Regions from separate parts of the Terrabacter ginsenosidimutans genome, predicted to be linked through region 2. Evidence: predicted binding sites of a transcription regulator. Region 2 holds the regulator's gene; the other holds the start of a gene.
The links. The regulator LexA, encoded in region 2, represses DNA repair genes until DNA is damaged. The targets are predictions, from matches to a motif close to TCGAACANNTGTTCGA.
Positions count from the first base shown of each region.

Region 1 (9,226 bases), on a different contig from region 2:
CGCCGACGGCGGCATGGGCGACGACGAGATCATCGCGTGGCTCTACACCCCGGACGCGACGCTGCCCGTCGAGGGCGCCCCCATCGACGCGATGCTGGCCGGCTACAAGACGGAGATCCGCCGCCGGGCGCAGGAGCTCGCCTTCTGAGGCGGCACCCCTTCGGGCACCTGTGACCGCACCACGGGCGTATGCCGTGTGGTGCGGTCCGCGTCAGGACCGGCGCGCCGTCGACACCGCGACGAGCGCCTCGAGCACGTCGAGCGCCGAGGCGTCGTAGGAGTCGGTGGCGCGGGCCCGGTCGAGCGCCCGGAAGGCGTCGTCGGCGAGGGCGGTGATCAGACTCTCGACCCGGTCGACGGAGCCTGTGTCGACGAGCACCTGGCGGATCGACTCGACGCCGCCGATCTCGAGGTCGTCGCGCCCGAGCAGGCTCTCGACGATCTCGCGCTGGGAGTCGGACGCCGCGTCCAGGGCATGCGCGACGAGGACCGTGCGCTTGCCCTCGCGCAGGTCGTCGCCGGCCGGCTTGCCGGTCGCCTCGGGGTCACCGAAGACACCGAGGAGGTCGTCGCGCAGCTGGAACGCCTCACCGAGGGCCAGGCCGTAGTCGGACAGGGGTGCGAGCGCGCCGTCGGGAGCGCCACCGACCAGGGCCCCGATGAGCAGCGGGTGCTCGATGGTGTACTTCGCGCTCTTGAACCGAATCACCTTGCGAGCCGAGGCGATCCGGGCATCGAGGTCGAGCCCGTCCCAGCCGCGGGCCGACTCGAGCAGGTCGAGGAACTGGCCGCCCATCAGCTGCGTGCGCATCGAGTCGAAAAGCTGACGTCCGCGCGCGAGCTCCGCAGCGGGCAGGCCGCACGTGGCATACAGCTCGTCGCACCAGGTCAGGCACAGGTCACCGGCGAGGATCGCGGTGCCCTCGCCGAACCGGTCGGGGTCACCGGCCCAGCCACGCTGCTGGTGCAGCGAGGCGACGGCACGGTGGGCGGACGGCATACCCCGTCTCGTGTCGCTGCGGTCCATGACGTCGTCGTGGAGCAGCGCGGCGCCCTGGAAGAACTCCATGCTCGCGGCGAGGCGCACGAGTGCGTCCGAGTCGGCGCCGCCGGCGGCGCGGTAGCCCCAGTAGAGGAAGCCGGCGCGCAGGCCCTTGCCACCCGTCAGCAGGCCCGTCACCGCCGACACGAGCGGGGCCGTCTCGTCGCCGATCGCGGCGAGCGACTGCGTGGCCCCGGCGATCTGCCCGTCGATCGCCTGCTGCACCCGACGGCGCAGCACGTCGAGGTCGGTGGGGGTCTGCACGGGGTCCTCCATCGAGTCGCGGGAATCGTGGTCAGCCTACGCGGCGGGACGGCCGCCTCGTGAACAGCCCACGCAAGCGTGGACGCGCTCGGCCTAGGGTGGCGACATGGCACACGGCACGGCATCCTCGATGGCGCGGGCGGAGCGGTTCACGCGGTCCATCCCGGCGATGATCGAGGCCGACACCCCGACGTTCAGCTTCGAGTTCTTCCCGCCCAAGGACGACGCGTCCGAGGCGCAGCTCTGGGACGCCATCCGGCGCCTCGAGAAGCTCTCGCCGAGCTTCGTGTCGATCACCTACGGCGCCGGGGGCGGCACCCGCGACCGGACCGTGCGCCTGACCCAGCGCGTCCTCGAGGAGACGTCGCTGACACCCATGGCGCACCTGACCTGCGTCGGCCACTCCGTCGCCGAGCTGCGCAGCATCGTCGGTTCGTATGCCGCTGGCGGGGTCCGCAACATCCTCGCCCTGCGCGGCGACCCCCAGGGTGGCCTCGGCCAGCCCTGGGTCGCCCACCCCGAAGGCCTCGACCACGCGGACGAGCTCGTCGCACTGGTGCGCGGCCTCGGCGACTTCACGGTCGGTGTCGCTGCGTTCCCCGACGGCCACCCCGAGTCGCGCGACACCAGGGAGGACGCCGAGACGCTGATCCGCAAGGAGCGGGCCGGCGCGGAGTTCGCGATCACCCAGATGGTCTTCGACGTCGACCACTACCTGCGGCTGCGCGACGAGCTCGCGCGACGCGGGTCCCGGCTGCCGGTCGTCCCGGCGATCATGCCGATCACGAACGCCCGGCAGGTGGCGCGCATGGCCCAGCTCGCCGGACAGCCGATGCCGACCTCGGTCACCGACCGGCTCGAGCGCCACGAGGACGACGCGGTCGGCGTGCGGGCCGAGGGCATGGCCATCGCCACCGAGTCGTCACGACGCCTGCTCGACGAGGGTGCACCCGGCATCCACTTCATCACGATGAACCGGTCGTCGGCGACGCTCGAGGTCTTCGGCAACCTCTGACACGCGGGACGGACCACGGCCGAGGACGAACCCCGGTCGAGGACGGCCGGCCCCGATAAGGGCCGGCCGTCCGGTTCGGGTGACTCGGGTCGTCCGGTCTGCTCAGGTGCTCGACGGTGTGGTCGTCGAGGTGCCGTCGGGTGAGGTGGGCACCTCACCCTGCTGGCTCTGGGGACCGTCGCCGTCGTGGTCGCCGCCACGGCCTCCCGGTCCGCCCGATCCGCCCTCCTGGACCGCCGTGACGGCGAAGGAGGCGTCGACCTGCACCGTGATGTGGGGTGCCGTCGGTGCGCACCATGTGCGCCTCGTAGACGCCATCCGAGTCGGTCTCGACGCGCTCGATCGTCGCGGTCGGCTCCTTGGCCTTGGCTGCCGCCGTCACCTTGGCGGCGGTCTCGCCCGTGAGCAGCTTCTCGTCGGAGCGCATGGGCTTGCGGGGATCCGTGTTGCCGTTGCCGTTTCCGTTCAGGCCCGGGCCGCCTTCTCCGAGCTGCCCGTAGGCACCGCCCGTCGAGGTGCCGGTGCTGCCTGCCTGATCCGCGCTGGCGAGGGCTGCCCCGCCGAGCGCGAGCGCCGACGCGGCCACGATGCCGGCGCCTGCCAGTGCGATGGTCTTGTTCCTCATGCGGTCCACTCCTTCGATGGGCTGGCCTCGTGCCAGCTGTGTCCACCGTCGGCGGCGGCCCTGTGCCGACCCACTCGTCAGCGTGGGGACGTCCTGTGAGACCCGCGCAGACCTGTGAGTGACCCTCCCGGCGCGGCCTCGGGGCGTGGGTCAGGTCTCCTGGTCGAAGGGCTGCTCGAGCCGTTCGGCGGCCCGGCTCGCCGGAGGAGCCGGTGGCGCCGCGGGCGGCGGCCCCGACCGTGTGTCCGGCCCCCGGCGCCCGGCCGGCACCGCGATGCCCACGCGTTCGCCCCATGCGTCGTAGCGCCGCTTGTAGCGGCGGATCCGGCCGGCGAGCTTGTAGACGAGGAAGGCACCGAGCGCGAGGAAGAGGAAGGCGATGGCCGCAGCCAGCCACGGATGGGCGATCGCGAGGGCGGTGACGCCGGTGACAGTGACGTCCTCGGTGGTGCTGACGAGGACGTTGCTCGCCGGCTCGGGAGAGGTGTTGACGGCGGCGCGCAGGCCGGCCTTGATGCCGTGCGAGATGAGGGCCGTGACACCGCCCGTCGCCGCGCCGACGGCGGCGTCGAGGGAGGCTGTGTCATGGCCGATGAGGTAGCCGATCGTGGCCCCCACCGCAGGTCTGACGACCGTGTGCACGGAGTCCCACACGGAGTCGACGTAGGGGATCTTGTCGGCGAGCATCTCGACCGCGAAGAGGATCCCGGCGCCGATGAGCACGTCGGTGCGGGCCAGGGCGTTCGGGATCTGGCTGAGGTTGAAGATCTTGTCGGCCAGCCCGAGGACGAGCACGACCGCATACGCGTTGATTCCGCTGCCCCACCCGGTGGTGAAGGCCATGGGGATGAGCTCGGCGCCCACGACACTCCTTCGGTCGTGCGCCGGTCGCGGGGGCGCCGGTGCATCTGCTGCCGGGCCGGACGGCCGAGCACAGGTCCAACGTCCCTGACGCTCCCGCATTCCCAGGGAGCGCGCAACGGGGCGCGCTGCAGGTGGCGGCGGGCAGCCGAACGGGCCCGATCCGTGAGCGGACAGGACCCCTGCACCTCTCCGTTCGCGGACCGGACCCGCGGGCCCCACTCTGCCCGCGGGCGGGTGGGACGACGTGAGCACGGGTACTCAGTTTTGTCCGTTTTGGCGCCATGTGCCGGGGGACCTGCCGTGGGACCGTCTGCCGGGGGGCACGCGTCGTGGACCGTTCTTGACACGGTGTCGGCGGCGGGGGTTAGGGTTGTCGTATCGAACAGGTGTTCGAATGAAGATGTCAGTTCAGTCGTCGGTTGGTTGTCGGACCGCTCGTGTGGGGCGCGGGTGGTCTGGGTCGTGATGTCCGGCCTCGACGTGTCCGAGGGAGACGTGTCGTGGTGCGCAGGTTCAGTGACTCCGTGCAGGTGAGAGTGCGGGAGCAGGAGCAGTCCGGGATGGCCCGGCAGGCCCCGGCAGCCGAGGCTTCCGGGGTGCCGCCCGAGGCGTTCATCTGGCGCGGCCGCCTCTACGTCGTGCGAGCCGTCCTCGCGCACTGGCGCGAGCGACGGGCGTGGTGGCGCGACGCGCTCGATGCCGACGAGGCCCAGGTGCGCCCCGGGGAGACGCTCGTCGCTGCATCGAGAGAGCAGCACGTCTGGCGCGTCGAGGCGAGCCCGGGATGGTCGTTCGCCCCCGGGGTCTACGACCTCGCCCACGACGAGCTCCTGCACGGGGACCGCTGGTCGCTCGTCCGGGTCGCCGACTGAAACCCCTGTCCGGAGAAGAGGAGACCCCCGTGACCGCCGCCCACCTGCGCCGCCCGCCCATCTCGGTCGCCGTGCTCGACCTGCTCGAGCGGGCCCGCACGACGCTCGAGTCCGCCTGTCGCACCACCGAGGCCTCGGAGCGCTACCGCGACGCCCACCTCGGTGCCCTGCGTGCCGCTGCCGCCCTCGTCGCGGCCCGCACCGCCCCGACCCCCCGCGCGCGACCCCGCAGCGTCTGGCAGGTGCTGCCCGGCGTCGCACCCGAGCTGGGGGAGTGGGCCGACTTCTTCGCGGCCTGCTCGGCCCACCGGTCGGTCATCGACCGCGGTGGCCACATCAGTGCGCGCGAGTCCGACGACCTGCTGCGCCAGGCCGAGATGTTCCTCGAGATCGTCCAGGACCTGCTCGGGATCCCCCTGACGGCGCCACTGCCGCAGTCGATCACGCCCGTCTCGAGGAGCCGGGCGACCGGGACGTGAGACCAGCATGAGCACCAGGACCATGACCGGCACTCTGGCCACCAGCACCCCGACCGGCACCACGGGCGAGAGCTTCGTGCACCTGCACGTCGCCTCGGGCTACTCCATGCGCTACGGCACGGCCAAGCCGCACCAGCTCGTCGAGCGCGCAGCCGCGTTCGGACAGCCGGCACTCGCCCTGACCGACCGAGACGGGCTCTACGGGGCGGTCAAGTTCGTGCGCGCGTGCATGGAGCACGACGTCGCCCCGATCCTCGGCGTCGACCTCGCCATCGGGCCCGAGCAGCCCGAGCGCCACCGCCCCGTGCGCACCCCGGTGCGTGGCGGCGCTCTCGTCGACCCGCGGCTGCCCCGCATCACCGTGCTGGCTCGCGGCAGCAACAGCGGCCTCGCCCCGGGTGAGGGATGGGCGGCGCTCTGCCGCCTCGTCACCGCCACCCACCTGCGCGGCGAGCGGGGCAACCCCGTCACGACCCTCGGCCTCGTCGCCGAGCACGTGCGCGCGCTGCCCACTGCGTCCACCGGGTCCACCGGGTCCACCGGGTCCACCGGGTCCACCGTCGCCACGACAGCGGACGGGCGGCCCGGCGGCCGCGGCGGACGGCATACGCCATCGGTGACGGACGACAGGCCATCCCGGCTCGTCGTGCTCCTCGGACCCGACTCCGACGTCGGTCGCGCGGTGCTCGCCAAGCGCCGGGACCGTGCCCGGGCAGCCCTCGAGCGCTGGGTCGCGCTGCTCCCGCGGGGCGCCGTCGTCGTCGAGGTCGTGTGCCACGGCGGACCCGAGCACCAGCCCGGCAGCCTCGGCCAGGCGGCCCGCATGCTCGCGCTGGCCCGCGAGGTCGGCGTGCCGAGCGTCATCACCGCAGCGGTGCGCCACACCGACCCCCAGGACGCCGCCATCGTCGACGTCCTCGACGCCGCCCGCCGGCTCGTCGCCCTCGACGCCCGCCACCTCGACCGCGTCACGACGGCAGGGCACCTCTCCCCGACACCCCTCATGCATGCGCTCGCCCTCGACGTCGTGCAGGTCTCCGGGCCGGGTCTCGTCGGCGGCGGGACGCTCGCCCGCGAGCAGGCCCGCGAGCTGCTCGCCCGCACCACGGCGCTCGCCGCCGAGTGCGTCCAGGACCCCCGCGCCGACCTCGGCATCGGCTCGGTGCACCTACCCGAGCCGGGCGTCCTCGGCATCCGGCCCGGCACCAACCCGCACCGTGTCCTCGCGCGCCGGTGTCGAGAGTCGATCCCGGCCCGCTACCCCGGCCGTACCGAGCGCGAGCTCGTCGCCGTCAGCGACCGGCTCGAGGACGAGCTCGGCGTCATCGAGACCCTCGGCTACGCGACCTACTTCCTCACCGTCGCCCAGGTCTGCGACCTCATCCGCGAGATGGGGGTGCGGGTCGCCGCCCGCGGGTCCGGGGCCGGGTCGCTCGTCAACTACCTCCTCGGCATCTCGGGCGTCGACCCCATGCGTCACGGCCTGCTCATGGAGCGCTTCTGCTCACCGCTGCGCGCCGAGCTGCCCGACATCGACATCGACGTCGAGTCCGCCCGCCGCACCGAGATCTACGAGCGCATCCTCGACCACTTCGGCGGCGAGCGGGTCACCTGCGTCTCGATGATGGACACCTACCGGGTGCGCCACGCGATCCGCGACGCCGGGGCCGCGCTCGGCCTGCCTCCGCCCGAGGTCGACGCGATGGCCAAGGCGTTCCCTCACATCGCGGCCCGCAACGTGCGCAACGCCCTCGCCGAGCTGCCCGAGCTGCGGGCGAGCGGCCTCGACGTGCCGCGTCTGCAGCTGATGTTCGACATCGTCGAGCGGCTCGACGGGCTGCCGCGGCACATCGCCCTGCACCCGTGCGGTGTCGTGCTGTCCGACTCCGTCCTGCTCGACCGCACGCCGGTCGAGGCGAGCTGGCTCGGTTTCCCGATGAGCCAGTTCGACAAGGACGACGTCGAGGAGATGGGACTGCTCAAGCTCGACGTCCTCGGCATCCGCATGCAGTCGGCGATGGCCCACGCGATCGACGAGGTCGAGCGGGTCGACGGCGACCACATCGACCTCGACGACGAGAGCCAGGTGCCCTTCGACGACGAGCCGACCTTCGAGCTCGTCCGCTCGACCAAGACCCTCGGCTGCTTCCAGATCGAGAGCCCCGGGCAGCGCGAGCTCATCGGCAAGTTCGGGCCACGCACCTTCGAGGACCTCATCATCGACATCTCGCTCTTCCGACCCGGCCCGGTCAAGAGCGACATGATCATCCCGTTCCTCAACGCGAGGCAGGGCTGGAAGGACCCGTCCTACCTCCACCCGTCGCTCGTCCCGGCGCTCCAGGAGACCGAGGGCGTCGTCGTCTTCCACGAGCAGGTGCTCATGATCGTCGCCGAGACCACCGGGGTGACCCTCGCCCAGGCCGACGAGGTGCGCCGCACGCTCGGCACGCCCGAGGGGCAGAAGCGGATCGAGGCGTGGTGGCGACCTGCGGCCCGGGACCGCGGCTACGCGCCCGAGGTCGCCGACAAGATCTGGGAGGTCCTCAAGGCGTTCGCGTCGTTCGGCTTCTGCAAGGCGCACGCCGCGGCCTTCGCGCTGCCGACCTACCAGTCGGCGTGGCTCAAGACGCACCACCCGGCGGCCTTCCTCGCCGGGGTGCTCACCCACGACCCCGGGATGTACCCCAAGCGCCTCATCCTCGACGACGCCCGCACCTTCGGGATCGCGATCCTCGGGCTAGACGTCAACGTCTCGACCGGCGCCTACCGCTTCGAACGCACCGACGGCGGCGGCGAGGCCATCCGGCTCTCGCTCGCGGACGTCCACGGCATCAGCGAGGCCGAGGTCGCCCAGATCGTCGCCGGACAGCCCTACTCCAGCCTCTCCGACTTCTGGCAGCGCGCCCACGTCTCACGCCCGATCGCCGAGAAGCTCGTGCTCGCAGGGGGATTCGACTCCCTGCACGACATCGACCTCGGCGGTCCGTCCCGTCTCGACGAGAGCGGGGCCGGGGTCGTGGGCCGCTCCCGGGCCGGCCTCGGCCGTCGTGGCCGGGTCACGCGGCGCGACCTGCTGCTCCACGTCGCCGAGCTCGACCGGTGGTCGTCCTCGCAGCGTTCGTCGCGCCGGGGCTCCTCACGGGTCTCGGCTGCGAGCCGGGGCGCGACACGGGGGCGGGTCACGTCGGTCTCGGCCACCGGCGACATCAGGGCCCTCGCTGCCGCGCAGTCCCAGGCCTCCGCCGGAGCGCCCCAGCACCTCGCGACCCAGCTGACGCTCGACCTCGGCGACACGCCACGCCTCTCCGCGACGAGCGGGCTGCCCGAGATGACCGGTCCCGAGCAGGTCCGGGCCGAGCTCGAGGTGCTCGGCCTCGACGCGAGCGGGCACGTCGTCGACTTCTACGCCCCGCTGCTCGACGCGCTCGGTGTCACCCGGGCGCGGGACCTCCTGTCCGGACGCAGCGGGCGAGAGGTCCTCGTGGCCGGGGTCAAGGTCGCCACCCAGACCCCGCCGATCCGCACCGGCCGTCGCGTCGTCTTCCTCACCCTCGACGACGCCACCGGACCGTCCGACCTCACCTTCTTCGAGGACGTCCAGGGCCCGTATGCCGCCACCGTCTTCCACTCATGGCTGCTGCTCTGCCGCGGGGTCGTGCGGCGGACCGGCCCGCGCGGCGTGTCCATCCGGGCCACCGGTGCGTGGGAGCTCTCCGCCCTGCAGGACGCGTGGACCTCCGGCGGCATCACCGCCGTCCGTGACGCGCTCGACGCCGCGGACAAGGCGGCATGGGAGCGTGCCGGCGCGCTCGCCGGACCCGACGGAGCACCGGCCGGAGTCGGTGATGGGCCCGACGGACGACGCGTGCTCGTCCACGCCTCGGGGTTCAAGCAGTCGCCGTACGCCGACATCAAGCCGGCCGGTGACGACATCAGGGGACCACGTGGCACGAGCGGGCTCGTGCCCACCGAGACCGTCGGTGGCCCGCCACGCAAGCTGTGGCACGCGAGCCCGGGAAGCTCGGGGCACTAGGGTGAGGACGCACACGAACCCCACGCGGCACC
Region 1 is NZ_BAABDC010000009.1:11,182-20,407, forward strand. Features, by position in the region: gene ABD831_RS19265 (Rv2175c family DNA-binding protein) at 1-148, shown strand, start outside; gene ABD831_RS19270 (polyprenyl synthetase family protein) at 212-1,306, opposite strand; gene metF (methylenetetrahydrofolate reductase [NAD(P)H]) at 1,413-2,321, shown strand; gene ABD831_RS19280 (hypothetical protein) at 2,476-2,946, opposite strand; gene ABD831_RS19285 (DUF4126 domain-containing protein) at 3,097-3,810, opposite strand; gene ABD831_RS19290 (DUF6504 family protein) at 4,335-4,682, shown strand; gene ABD831_RS19295 (SAV_6107 family HEPN domain-containing protein) at 4,712-5,161, shown strand; gene ABD831_RS19300 (DNA polymerase III subunit alpha) at 5,169-9,194, shown strand.
Region 1: ABD831_RS19290 (DUF6504 family protein) is a predicted target of LexA. The motif match lies at 4,189-4,204, and genes of this name have one in related genera.

Region 2 (9,226 bases):
CAAGCATGTTCGATGACGACGTGACCCGCTGGGTGCTCCCTCTCGTGCTCGAGGAGCAGGCCGACTCCCTCGGTGGTCGCGAGCTGGTCCACGTCGTCGGAGAAGGCTCGCTGTCGTATGCCGCAGCGGCCGGTGATGCCCGTCGGGTGGCCTCGCGACTGGCGTCCGCCGGGGTGCGGCGCGGCGACGCCGTGGCCGTGCTGCTGGCCAGCGGGCTCGACTTCGTCCGGGTGTGGCTGGGACTCGGCCGCCTCGGCGCCGTCATCGTGCCCGTCAACACCGCCCTCGAGGGTGCGTTCCTCGCCCATCAGCTGGACGACTGCGGCGCAAGGTTCGTCGTGGCCGATGCCGGAGGAGCGCGTGCCGTGCGCGCAGCCCTCGGGTCCCCCGCCGGGCGGGAGATCGTCGACCTCACGGGTTGGCAGTCGGAGCCGGAATGGGAGGGACCGTTGCCGCGCGCCGCCGACACGGCCTGCGTCATGTACACGTCGGGGACGACCGGCCCGTCGAAGGGCGTCGTCATGCCGCACGCCCACTGCGTCCTCTTCGGCGTGGGCACCATCGAGGGGCTGGGCCTGACGGCGGAAGACCGCTACTACGTGACGATGCCCCTGTTCCACGCCAACGGGCTCTTCATGCAGCTCGGGGCCACGATCCTGGCCGGCGCGAGTGCGGTCCTGCGCCCTCGCTTCAGCGCGAGCGCCTGGACCCGTGAGGTGCGCGAGCACCGCTGCACGGTGTCCAACCTGCTCGGCTCGATGTCCGAGTTCGTCATGGCCCAGCCCCCACGGCCCGACGACGGCGAGCTCGGCCTCCGCGTCGTGTGCCCCGTGCCGAACCCACCCGCGCACGAGGCCGCGTGGCGGGAACGCTTCGGCGTGCCCGAGGTCGTGACGGCATACGGCATGACGGAGGTCAACATCCCGCTCTACGGCCGGCTGGGACAGTCGCGGCCCGGCACCGCCGGCCTCGTCCTGGACCGCTGGTTCGAGGTGGAGGTGTGCGACCCCGACACGGACGTGCCGGTGCCGCGGGGCACGGTCGGGGAGATCATGGTCCGCCCGCGGGTGCCGTTCGGGTTCATGGCCGGCTACCACGGCTTGCCCGAGGTGACGGTCGCGGCGTGGCGCAGCCTGTGGTTCCACACCGGAGACTCCGGGGTGATGGACGAGCAGGGCTGGGTGACCTTCGTGGACCGCACCAAGGACTGCATCCGGCGGCGCGGGGAGAACATCTCCTCGTTCGAGGTCGAGAGCGCGGTCGCGGCGCTGGCGGGGGTGGCCGAGGTGGCCGCCTACGCCGTGCCCTCGGTCCCTGCCGGCACCGAGGACGAGGTGATGCTCGCGGTGGTCCCCGTTGCCGGCGCGAGCCTCGACTGCGCGGAGCTCGTCCAGCGCGTCGACTCCGTCCTGCCGCGCTTCGCCCGTCCGCGCTACGTCGAGATCGTCGACGAGCTGCCGCGCACCCCCACGGCCAAGGTGCGCAAGGCGGAGCTGCGACGCCGTGCGGTCACACCCACGACGTGGGACCGGGAGGCGGGGGCAGGCGACGTAGGCTGACCGGGTGCAGCAGCCGAACGGCATACCTCCGCAGGGGACGGCCGCGTCGACAGTCATGTCGGCGGCCACGACCCGGCTCGCCACCACGCGCACCCTGCCGCTCGAGACGCACGACCTCGGCACGTTCGACGACCTCGTGGACCTCGTCAGCGGTGGCGGAGTCGTCGTGCTCTCCGGCGCCGGGCTCTCCACCGAGTCGGGCATCCCGGACTACCGCGGGCCCGACGGGACCCGTCGCGTGGAGCCGATGACCTACGGCGAGTTCGCAGGGTCGAGCGAGGCGCGCCGGCGCTACTGGGCGCGCAGCTACATCGGGTGGCAGCGCTTCAACGCCGCCGAGCCCAACGAGGGCCATCGCGTCGTCACCGACCTTCAGCGCGCGGGCTACGTGGGCCCGATCATCACCCAGAACGTGGACGGGCTGCACCAGGCCTCGGGCGCCACCGACGTCATCGAGCTCCACGGGTCGCTCGACCGGGCCGTCTGCCTCACCTGCGGCGAGTACACCACGCGAATCGGCTTGCACGAGAGGATGACCGAGGCCAACCCCGGCTTCATGGAGCGGTTCGCCGAGGCGGCGCAGACGGTGGGTTCGCAGTGGGGCGAGCAGGTCCGGCCCGATGGTGACATCGTGCTCGCCGACTCGCTCGTCGAGTCCTTCCACGCGCCGCGCTGTCTCGTCTGCGGACACGACACCGTCAAGCCCGACGTCGTCTTCTTCGGCGAGTCGGTGCCCAAAGCGCTTGTCGAGCAGTGCTTCTCGCTCGTCGAGGGCGCTGGGGCGGTGCTCGTGCTGGGTTCGTCGCTGTCGGTGATGAGCGGCTACCGCTTCGTCCGGCGGGCCCACCAGCGCGACGTGCCGGTCGCGATCGTCACGCGTTCGGCCACCCGCGGTGACGCCGAGGCGAGCCTACGTCTGCACGCGCCCCTCGGCCCGACCCTGGAGGACCTGCGTCAAGCGCTCGGTCACTGAGCGGGGTCACTGAGCGGGGTCACTGTCCGGTCGAGTCGGCGGCCCCTGTCCTGCAGGGCTACTCGGCCACGGAGTGGGTCTGCCGCGCCTCGGTGCCGTCGGCGCCGTCGCTCGCGCGCAGGTCCCACAGCTCCTTGGTCTGCACGCCCCAGTAGGCGGCGAACAGCACGATGATGATCACCTCGGCGATGAGGACGAGGTGGTCGAACCCCTTGACGGTGAGGGCGGCGAGGACCGTCACTCCGAGCGCCGCGGCGAGCGCCACCGCGATCGCGATGTAGGTGCGCTTGTAGACAGCCCCGCCGTCGGCGCCCCGGTGGCGCTCCTCGGCGCGCAGTGCGCTGAAGGCCATGACGGCGATGACCCCGGCCACCATGGTGCCCGCGGCGACGCCGTGGCTGAGCGCGATGAAGCGGTCGCGCAGCGCGAGGAAGAGGGTCAGCTCACCGAGCAGCACCGCGCCGCAGACGACGGAGACGACCACGGAACGCACCGTGGGTCGTTCGGACGGGTCGCGCGTCATCGCGCCCCGCTTGAGCCAGGCGGCCACCAGCGCGGCGACGGCGGCGACGACGACGAGCGACCAGATGTTGTTGCGCACGGCCGCGGCGATCTCGCCCGGGGTCTGGGTGTAGGCGTTCGGCCCGCACCGGGCGTCCGGCACGGTGGGGACCATGGCGACGACGAAGGCCATGAAGCCCGAGAAGTTGAGCAGCACGTCCTCCTCGGGCGAGTGGCCCTTGTAGGCGATGAGGCTGGCCCCGAGCGCGCACAGCGAGCCGACGAAGACCGATCGTGCCGGTGTGTAGTAGTACGCGCTGATCGAGCCGAGCCAGCACGAGTGGCCGGTCTCCCACCACCACTGGTAGCCGACCGAGAGCAGCAGCATGAGGAGCAGGGCGATCATCGCGCCCCGCAGGTAGCGGTACGTGAACACGACGTCCCGGGTGCGGCCTGGTGCCATGGCGGTCTCCTTCGCAGGGCTCACGGTTCAGAGTCTCTCGCCGTCTCGTCGGATACGCCTCCCGGGACACGGCGATGCCGTCGGCGCGGAGGGCGCCGACGGCATACGTCGTCGATGGGGAGCCGAAGGGCTCAGATGCGGCGCAGCACCGCCGTGACCTTGCCGAGGATCGTGGCGTGGTCGCCGTCGATGGGGGAGAAGTCGTCGTTGTGCGGCATGAGCCACACGTGGCCGTCCTTGCGCTTGAACGTCTTGACCGTCGCCTCGTTGTCGAGCATCGCCGCGACCACGTCGCCGTTGTCGGCATGCTGCTGCTGGCGCACGACGACCCAGTCGCCGTCGCAGATCGCGGCGCCGATCATCGAGTCGCCGGTGACCTTGAGCAGGAAGAGGTCGCCCTCGCCGACGAGCTGCTTGGGCAGCGGGAACACGTCCTCGACGACCTCCTCGGCGGTGATGGGTACGCCGGCCGCGATCTGTCCGAGCACGGGAACGTAGGAGGCCTCGGGGCGGGCATCGCCGGAGTCGGTCTCGGTGTCGTACTGGTCGCCCCGCGGGCGCAGCGGCGTCGCGTCGCCCGCGCGGTAGCCGACCTCCTCCGCCTTCGCGTCGGGCGAGACGACCTCGAGCGCGCGCGGACGGTTGGGGTCACGCCGGAGGTAGCCCTTGGCGACGAGCGCGTTGAGCTGGTGGGAGACGCTGGACGGGCTGGCCAGGCCGACCGCGTCGCCGATCTCACGCATGCTCGGCGGGTAGCCACGGCGGTCCACGGAGTTGCGGATGACCTCGAGAACCCGCCGCTGGCGGACGGTCAGACCGTCGCCGGTGTCGCGATCGGGAAGCTCGGTCACGCCCATGGTGTCCCCTTCGTCGGCTCTTCAGACCGCGTCGTGACGCTGGATGTGAGGCCAGTGTCAGTGGTGGCTGGTGAGGTCTGTGGTGTGAGGAAAGACTACGCAGGTCGAACACAGTTGCCAAACACCTGTTCGATGCGTGTCTCGACTTCATCGAACATACGTGCTACAACTCGTACAGACGTTCTATCGAACATGTGTTCGCAAGTTCAGGAGCAAGGGGAGGTCACCATGAGCGCCATCGTCCTCGAGGCCGTTCGCCAGCCGCACACCGAGGAGTCCGAGCGGCCGCTGTCGGCCGGACGGCCCCGTCTCGTTCTCGTGCCGACCGGGCCTGAGGCGGCAGGGGTGGCCCGGGCAGCGCGCGCCACCCAGCCGCCCCTGCGTCTGACCCGGTTCGGTCGGGTGGTCCTGGCCCTGCTCGTCGCGGCAGTCGTCGCCGTCCTCGGTGTCGGGTTGGCCGGCCAGCTGGCCTCGGCCACGGGGGAGCCGCGCACGGTCACGGTGCAGTCCGGGCAGACGCTCTCGGGGGTCGCCGCTCGCGAGCTGCCCGAGCTGACGACGGCCGAGGGCGTCGTCGAGCTCCAGGTCGCCAACAGTCTCAGCACCACCGCGGTCCACGCCGGTCAGCAGCTCGTCATCCCGGCGCGCTGACCCCACAGCTCTCTGCGAGCTCTCGGGGACCTGGTCGATCGCGTAGGCCGTCTCCCGGCTGTCGCACCGACCGTCCCATCCCGATCTGCCGCGTTGGCTCCACCTTCAGCGGCTGGCGGTAGCGGCGCTTCGACCCCGTCGCTCCTGCCCCGGACGCCGTACCCCTGATCCGGGGTGCGGCGTCCTGCTGTCCCCGGCGTCCTTGCAGCGCAGGTGGTCCAGCGGGCGCCGACACAGCACGCAGCCCTCATGCGCCTGGGGCCAGGTCCTGTGGATGACGCCGGTGAGCCGCCCGGTGAGCGGCCTAGCGTGACAGTCCTCGGGAAGGGAGCACACCATGCGCTACGCAGTGGACACGGCAGCACTCCGCGAGGACGTCACGTCCATCACCGAGGTCCTCGCGCGGGTGCGCACGATTGCGATCGCGGACGAGCTGCAGCCGATCGCCGCCGCTCTCCCGGGGAGCCGGAGCGCCGCGGGCCTGCGCCAGGTCTCGGCCGTCTGGGCGGCGCGACTGGCCGCGACCCGGTGGGAGCTGCAGGAGCTGGGCCAGTGCCTGACCGTCGCGGCCGACACCTACGACGCCGTCGAGCAGGCGGCTCGGCAGAGCGTCCGACCGGCGTCGGGAGGCTCTCGATGACGGTCGCCACCACCGCGTCGACGCTGTCCGTGCGCGACATCCGCTCGAGCCGGCCCCAGTCCCTGACCGCCGTCGGCCGGGGACTGGAGGAGCGTCGCCGCCGGGTGCTGGTGCTCGCCGAGCTGGTGCTGTGGCGTCGCTCGGCCGCGCCGCGGTGGTCCGGTGCTGCATCCTCCGCCGCGGCGGACCGCTACGGCGTCGTGGTTGCCGGACTCGGAGGGCTCGCGGCGAGCCTGGCCGCGACGGTAAGCGCGGTCGGACGAGCGGCGATCCGCCTGCAGGCGGCGATCGACCTCGTGGGCCGGGCCGACCGGCGGGCGGCCGACGAGGGGGCATGGGTCGACGACGACGGTCGCCTCTTCCTACCTGTGCGGGCCTCGCTCGGTGACCCGGCCCTGGAGGCGCACCGCGCTCGGCTCGATGAGCTCCTGCGTGCCGAGGTGCAGGCGTGCCTGGCCCGGGCGCGTCAGTCCGCCGCCGAGACGGACGAGGAGCTGCTGCGGGACCTGCTGTCATCGGCGCGCGGAGCGCCGACGTCGGCGGGTACGTCCGGGGCGCCGGCTCTGGCGTCAATGCCGGCCCCGCCGGTTCCCTCGAGTGCGGGTGGCGTCAGCGCGCACGTGTTCGCGTCGGCAGCCTGGTGGCGGTCACTGACCGACGAGGAGCGTCGGACGGTCATCCGGGAACGGCCGGAGTGGGTCGGCTCGCGTGACGGTGTGCCGGCGCAGGCGCGCCACGAGGCCAACCTGGCCCTCCTCGCCCGGGCCGAGGCGGCGGCGCGGGAGCGGTTCAGCGCAGCACAGCGATCGACCGGCATCGGCTACGCCACGGCGCGCAGACGGGCCGACGAGCACGTCGCCGCGCTCGAGGCCGTTCGAGACGTGCTCGGGCGTCGCGACGGCGGCGAGCGACGGCTGCTGCTCATCGACACCAGCGGGCTCGACGTCAAGGCCGTCGTCGCGGTCGGGGACGTCGACCGCGCAGAACACGTCGTGACGTTCGTCGGGGGCCTGTCCACGATGGTCGGCACAGACCTGCGTCGCTACGACGACACCTTCGTGCGCATGCGGTCCGAGTCCCGGGCTCTCGCAGCCGGGCAGGACGTCGCGATCGTCACGTGGATGGGCTACGACGCACCCCAGGTCCGAGAGATCGTGACCTCCATCGACCGAAACGTCGTCAACGCCAAGCTCGCCCGCGACAACGCGGCCGCACTGGCCGACTTCGCCACCGGTGTCGAGGCCGCACGGGACCGTCCGGCGCACCAGACGGTGTGGGCCCACTCCTACGGAGCCGTGCTCGCCGGCTTCGCCTCGTTGCGCACGAGCGCTGTCGATGACGTGGCGGTCTTCGGCGCCCCGGGCCTGCCGTTCTCCGACGTGTCGCGCACCTCGCTCAAGCCGGGCTCCCTCAACGTGCTGGGAGCCGTGGGTGACGACGTCTTCGACTACGGGTGGGCCGTGCACGGCACGCCTTCGGCTCAGGTCGCGGGTGCCACCCGGCTGTCGACCTTCGCGCTGAAGCAGACCGGTTCGGGCTGCAACCACTGGTTGCACTCCCGGTCGGAGTTCGTCGACGCCGGCCGCACGTCGTCCGGCCACTCCGACTACCTGCGACAGGGCACGGACAGTGCGCGCAACCTCACCGCCATCGCAGCGGGACGACCCGACCTCCGGGTCGTCCAAGGAACCGACGAGCGGGCCTGCACGACGATCGGCCCGAGTGTCGGTGTCGACCCCATGAACCTGCCGAGGCTCATCCCCTGAGCGCCGAGGTCTCTGCGGGGAGCTCGAACCACACGATGGTCCCCGGGCCCTCGGCCGAGCTGACCCCGATGGCGCCGCCGTGCGCCTCGACGATCCGCCTGGCGGTGGCCAGGCCGATCCCGCTTCCCTCGACCGAGGTCTCGACCCGGCTGAACAAGCCGAACACGCGGTCGCGGTCCGCCGCCGAGATCCCGATCCCGTTGTCCTGCACCGCGCACCGCCAGCGCTCACCCCTGCGCTCGGCGGACACCTCGATGACGGGCGCGACGCCGGGGCGCGCGTACTTCACCGCATTGGAGACGAGGTTGAGCAACACCGAGTAGAGCTGCTGCTCGTCGGCCGGCAGCGTCGGCAGCTCGCCTGCCACGACGCTGGCGGACCGCGCCTCGAGCGTCGGGGCGAGGTCCTCCAGCACCGAGGCGAGCACGACGCGGAGATCCGTGTCCGTCCGGTGCAGCTCGGCGCCGACCTTGGCGTGGGACAGGATCTGCTCGATCATCCCGGCCATGCGGGTCGCCGAGCGGTGGGCCGTCGCGACGAGACGTTCCGACCACTCGTCACCAGCCACAGCGGGTCGCTGGCCGAGCATCTCGGTGCTGGCCATGATCGCGGTGAGCGGCGTGCGCAGGTCGTGGCTGACCTGACCGGCGAAGACCGACAGGGCCTCGTTGGACCGGTGCAGCTCGTCCCTGGCCTGTGTCAGGGCGGCCAGCGAGTCCTCGAGCTCACGGGTCCGCAGTCGCAGCTCGAGCACGTCGACGACGCGCTCGGCGATCGCGACCAAGGCGTCCTCCTGGGCCTCGACGAGCTCCCGGGGTGCCGAGTCGAAGACGCAGAGGCGGCCGATGATGACGCCGTCCGGCGTGGTCAGGGGTGCTGAGGCGTAGAAGCGGACGGTGCCGAGGACCCCCGTCACGAAGGGGTTGCCGTGGAAGCGTGCGTCGAGGCTGGCGTCCGGCACGACGACCCGGTCGGTGTGGTCGAGCACAGCGGCGCACATCGAGTCCTCGCGGGCGCAGATCGAGGGTGCGAAGCCGGTCGTGGCGATCTGCTGCTGCTGTGTCGAGGTGATGATGTTGATGGCGGCGCGCGGGACGGCGCACACCTGGGCAGCGATGTCGACGAGGGCCTGGAGCTCGCGCTGTGGCGCCCGGCCGAGCACGTCGTAGCCGGCCACCGCGTCCTCACGTCGCCGGGTCGGGTCGAGGACCTCCTGCACTGATGTCCGAGTCGTCACAGTCGGCAGCCTCGGTCATGGACGAGCCATGGGCAAGCACCCCACCCGCCACGTCGTCCGGGGTCGGCGCCGAAAGTCATACAAGAGGTCTTGTGGAAGTCGACCGAGCCGCACGAGGCTGTCCGACATGTCTCGACGCACCGCCTCCGAGCGGCACCTCCACACGAGTCCGGTCTCGGGCGAGCTGCTCGGCACCGAGACCGGCAGCGCCCTGTTGGACGTGCTGACCGCCTTCCACCATCCGACGCGCCGGTGGCTCTGCGAGCTGCTCTCCGTCGAGGGCCCGGCCCCCGTGGGCCGGCTGGCGAGCCGGACCGGTCTCGCGGTCGGGTCCGTGAGCCATCACCTCGGGACGCTGCACCGCTACGGTTTCGTCGAGCCGGCGCCGGACCTGGCTCGAGACACCCGTGAGAGGTGGTGGCGCAGTCGCCCGCGGCAGGTCTCGTGGGATGCCACCGACTACGGCGAGGGGACCGTGGCGCGCCGGATCGCCTCGAGCGCCGAGGCCGAGAACTTCCGACACCACGTGCGCGCCGTGCAGCGATGGCTCACCGAGGGGGAGGCATCGCCCCCGGAGGT
Region 2 is NZ_BAABDC010000007.1:74,417-83,642, reverse strand. Features, by position in the region: gene ABD831_RS18005 (AMP-binding protein) at 6-1,559, shown strand; gene ABD831_RS18000 (Sir2 family NAD-dependent protein deacetylase) at 1,564-2,532, shown strand; gene ABD831_RS17995 (hypothetical protein) at 2,591-3,520, opposite strand; gene lexA (transcriptional repressor LexA) at 3,628-4,353, opposite strand; gene ABD831_RS17985 (LysM peptidoglycan-binding domain-containing protein) at 4,582-5,004, shown strand; gene ABD831_RS17980 (hypothetical protein) at 5,342-5,644, shown strand; gene ABD831_RS17975 (alpha/beta hydrolase) at 5,641-7,410, shown strand; gene ABD831_RS17970 (sensor histidine kinase) at 7,400-8,647, opposite strand; gene ABD831_RS17965 (ArsR/SmtB family transcription factor) at 8,775-9,226, shown strand, end outside.